Regions from separate parts of the Paenibacillus sp. BAC0078 genome, predicted to be linked through region 2. Evidence: riboswitches for the same ligand, from Rfam matches in the RefSeq annotation. Region 2 holds a riboswitch; the other holds the start of a gene.
The links. Region 2 has a riboswitch for thiamine pyrophosphate ahead of ACX1DY_RS18140 (ABC transporter substrate-binding protein). Riboswitches for the same ligand answer to the same signal wherever they lie in the genome.
Positions count from the first base shown of each region.

Region 1: another riboswitch for thiamine pyrophosphate. It lies ahead of ACX1DY_RS18780 (ABC transporter ATP-binding protein); the one in region 2 lies ahead of ACX1DY_RS18140 (ABC transporter substrate-binding protein).

Region 1 is NZ_JBTLRW010000010.1:26,211-28,411, forward strand. It holds gene ACX1DY_RS18775 (amino acid ABC transporter substrate-binding protein) at 1-570, opposite strand, end outside; TPP riboswitch at 706-809, shown strand; gene ACX1DY_RS18780 (ABC transporter ATP-binding protein) at 937-1,704, shown strand; gene ACX1DY_RS18785 (ABC transporter permease) at 1,736-2,201, shown strand, end outside.
Region 2 is NZ_JBTLRW010000009.1:143,589-145,789, reverse strand. It holds gene ACX1DY_RS18145 (pyridoxamine 5'-phosphate oxidase family protein) at 77-517, opposite strand; TPP riboswitch at 695-807, shown strand; gene ACX1DY_RS18140 (ABC transporter substrate-binding protein) at 934-2,004, shown strand; gene ACX1DY_RS18135 (thiamine-binding protein) at 2,046-2,201, shown strand, end outside.

The DNA of each region.
Region 1 (2,201 bases), on a different contig from region 2:
CTCAATGGCGACAATCTCAGCACCGTTCTCACGGGCGATAGCGGATAGATTGCTGGTTAGTGACTGGCCGGCTTTTTTGCCTTTCAGGTCTGCAAAGGATTTGATGTCTTTATTCTTCTCGCTGACAATCAGCACTGCCTTGGAGACAATGTATGGATCGGAAAAAGCATATTTCACCTTGCGTTCATCCGTAATCGACACCTCATTAAAAATCACATCAAACCGCTTGGCATCCATACCGGCAAAAAGGCCATCCCACTGCGTCTCAAAAAACTCCGGCTGAACCCCCAGCCGTTTGGCTACCTCCTCGGCGATTTCCACGTCAAATCCCGTCAGCTTGCCGGAGGTATCATGAAAAGTAAAGGGAGCATACGTGCCTTCGGTGCCAATGCGCAGCTTACCACTCGCCTTTATGGCTTCCAGGCTGTTCTGCGCTGCCGGGGCAGCCGTTGCCGCACCTTCGCTTGGCGTAGCAGACTGCACTGCCGCATTATTGCCCTTATTATTGCCGCAGGCCGCCGCCAGTAACACCGTAAGCAGCAGCAGGATGGTCAGGCTTATTTTTTTCATGATCTATGTCCCCTCTCATCTGAAAAATCTTCGGGATTAGCATCCCCAAAAACTACCCGCTCACTCAGCTCGTCCGTTGACATCAAGCCTGAATATGATATATTAATTAGCAATTGTGAATTCAATATCGACCTGTTATTTCACTAGGGGAGTCTGCCGACTGAGACGAAGCCTTAAGCTTCGGACCCTTGGAACCTGATCTGGATCATACCAGCGGAGGGAAGTGGAACAGAATTGCTCAGCGGTACCGCTTCATGCTGTCTAGCTGAACCTTTCAGACCCATTTGTCTCCTCCAGAGACGGATGGGTCTTTATTGTGTCCATTAAGTATCGCTACATACGAAGGAGGCTTGCTTACATACGAATATGATCTCTATTACTAACCTGTCCTATTCTTTTGATGCATCATCCGGGGCTCCGGTATTCTCCGGGCTATCCATGAACGTCAGCCAGGGCGAATTCATCTCCATTGTCGGGGCCAGCGGCTGCGGCAAAAGCACGCTCTTCAAGATTATTGCCGGACTTCTGCCCCACTCCGGCGGTGAGATCAGCATTCACGGTCACCCCTCTGGGGATCCTTCCTCGCGCTTAGGGCAGGTTGCCTATATGCCGCAGCAGGACCTGCTGCTGCCCTGGCGGACTGTGCTGGACAACTGCCTGCTGCCTTGGGAGCTGAAGCAGATTGGCAGCAAGGCTGAGGCCGCTGCGCAGATCCGTGAAATGCTGGTCCGCTTCGGCTTGGCAGGAACGGAGACAGCCTATCCCGCAGAACTGTCAGGCGGGATGCGCCAAAGGGTTGCCCTGCTGCGCACTCTTGCCGCCGGGAATGAGCTGATGCTGCTGGATGAGCCGTTTGGGGCGCTGGATGCGATTACGAAACGCGAGCTGCACCGCTGGCTGCTCTCGCTGTGGAGCAGCCTTGAGAAGACGGTGCTGTTCATCACCCATGATCTGGAGGAGGCCTTGCTGCTCAGCGACCGGATCTATCTGATGTCCGGCGGCGCAAACGGCGGCTTGCAGGAGCTGGCTGTAGATTTGCCGCGCCCGAGACATTACAAAATGAACTATGAACCGCAGTTTGTCGCCCTGCGGGAGGATTTGGAGCGGAGGCTATATGAGAGCCGCATTTTGTAGAAAAGCACTTAGGAATTACGGGCCTTTTGCTATGCTGGCAGTGCTTACTTTTATCGCCTGGGAGATCGTATCGCGTCTGGGGCTGATCCCCTCGTTCATCCTCCCTGCTCCTTCCGCAATCTTCATGGCGCTTGTCCGGCAAAGAGGGCTGCTGTTCGGAGTGCATTTGCCCGCGACACTAGAGGAGGTACTGCTCGGGTTTGCCCTGTCGGTGTGCTGCGGCTTGCTGCTCGGGACCGGGATGCACATGTTCACTCCGCTGGAGAAGGCGCTATACCCTCTGCTCGTTATCAGCCAGACGATACCGCTGATTGCACTGTCGCCAATTTTTATTATGTGGTTCGGCTATACGCTATGGAGCAAGGTTGCGGTGGTGTTCCTGACCGCCTTTTTCCCGGTGGTGATAGGGACCTATGATGGTCTGCATAAAAGTGGGGCGATATACCAGGAACTGCTGCTGACCCTTGGCGCGAACCGCTGGCAGATCCTGCGGAAGA
Region 2 (2,201 bases):
TGTATCATCCTGATTTCGTTAAAAAAAGCCATCTCAAACCCTAAGGTTCAAGATGGCCCTGTTCCGCCTTCAATGCTTATTTTCCGGAGAGTGCCGCCGAGCGCTGCCAAACCCCGTTTTCCTTGTTTTTGCCCAGATACTCTATCCGTGCCGGCATAAGCTCAAGAATCACATAATCGGGATCATCCGGCCCTTTGAACCACTTTTCCAGCTCTTTATTCCATACTTTAGAACGCAGGCCTTCATCCTTGGTAACGGCAGCAGTGGCTTCAATCTCCAGCACATCCTTACCGCCGCCTTGCTCATATCCTAGCAACAGAAATGCATGCGGGTTATCCTTCAGTTCCTCTACCTTATGCGTCTTGCGGCTCGTTGCCAAGTAGATCTGAAGCCCCTCGTGAAAAACCGCCATATAGCGCACCTTAGGTTTGTTGCCGGCTTCTATCGTTCCGAAGGAACCGAACTTGTTGTCATCCAGCGCTTTGATGATTGCCTGCTCCAGTTCTCTGTTGTCCATTGACGAAAAAGCTCCTTTCTAATACCAGTTTGATTTTTCGCTAAAATTTGCGTCAGGTTAGTGTACCCTTTCCGAGGGTATTAAATTCCGGTCCCTGCCATTTGGAGGTCCGTCACTGGACAATTCCGAAGGAGACAGTCTATAATACACCGTAAGAACACAGCAATGCCCATAACTTCATAGTACCAGGGGTGCTGGAATTGGCCGGCTGAGATTGTATCCCTCAAAGATACTGACCCTTATACCTGATCTGGATAATGCCAGCGTAGGAATCGTCACCTGCTTACAGCCGCTCGCGGCCTATAGCGAACCCACCTTACGTTACATTGGCGTCCCGGTCTCCGGGGCGCCTTTTTGGTATGAACATCATCAGAAATTGGAAGACTGAGGCTAGCTGGAAGGAGAGAAGAGAAGAAATGGGAGTCAAAAAAGCACTAATGCTCTGCATCAGCTGCATGCTGGTCATCGTCATGGCCGGCTGCGGCAGCAACAACGGTAATGCCGGCGGCAACGCCGCTGCGACCTCCGGGGGCAGCACCGCTTCCCCAGAAGCAACGGCTACAGGCACGGAAGCCCCCAAAGAGCTGACCAAAATCAAGGTCGCGCTCGACTGGACGCCGAATACGAACCATACCGGCCTCTATGCGGCTAAAGAGCTGGGATATTACAAGGAAGAAGGCCTCGATGTAGAAATCGTGCAGCCGGGATCGGCGGGAGCCGACACGATGGTGACGTCGGGCGAAGCCGCTTTTGGCATCAGCGCCCAGGAGGCGCTCACGCTGGCCCGTCTGCAGGGTGTGCCGCTTGTATCTATCGCCGCAATCATTCAGCATAATACCTCAGGCTTTGCCGCGCCGAAGGACCGCAATATCAAAACTCCGAAGGATTTCGAGGGCAAAACCTACGGCGGCTGGGGCTCACCTGCTGAGGAAGCGGCAATGAAGGCGATTATGGACCCCGAAGGCGGGGATGTCAAAAAGGTGAAGCTGGTCAATATCGGCGAAGCCGACTTCTTCACTGCCGTGAAGCGGGACATTGATTTCGCCTGGATTTTCTACGCATGGACCGGCATTGAAGCCGAGCTGCGCGGGGAACCGCTGGATATGCTGTATTTGAAGGATTATGCGCCGCAGTTGGATTACTACACCCCGGTACTTACCACAAGCGAGAAGGAAATTGCCGAGCACCCCGAAGTGGTGAAGGCTTTCCTTGCGGCTACGTCGAAAGGATATCAATACGCGATTGACAAGCCGGAAGAGGCTGCCGCTATTTTGTCCAAAGCCGTGCCTGATCTTGATCCCAAGCTGGTTCTGGCCAGCCAGAAATGGCTCAGCCCGAAATACAAGGACGATGCCGCCCGTTGGGGCGAGCAGAAAACCGAAATCTGGAAGAATTATGCCGACTGGATGTACGGCCTGAAGCTGCTGGATAAGCCGCTGGATGCCGCTTCGGCGTTTACGAATGATTTTTTACCGGAAGGCAAGTAGACTATATACCCTAATTCCAAAATCGAAAGGATCTGATCCGCATGGCCAACACACTGCTCAGCATTCAAGTCATCCCCAAAACTCTGAACAACGAGGACTCCATCCCTTATGTGGACAAAGCCATAGAAGTTATTCAGCGATCCGGCGTCAAACACCAGGTGAATCCGCTTGAGACAACAATGGAAGGTGAACTGGAA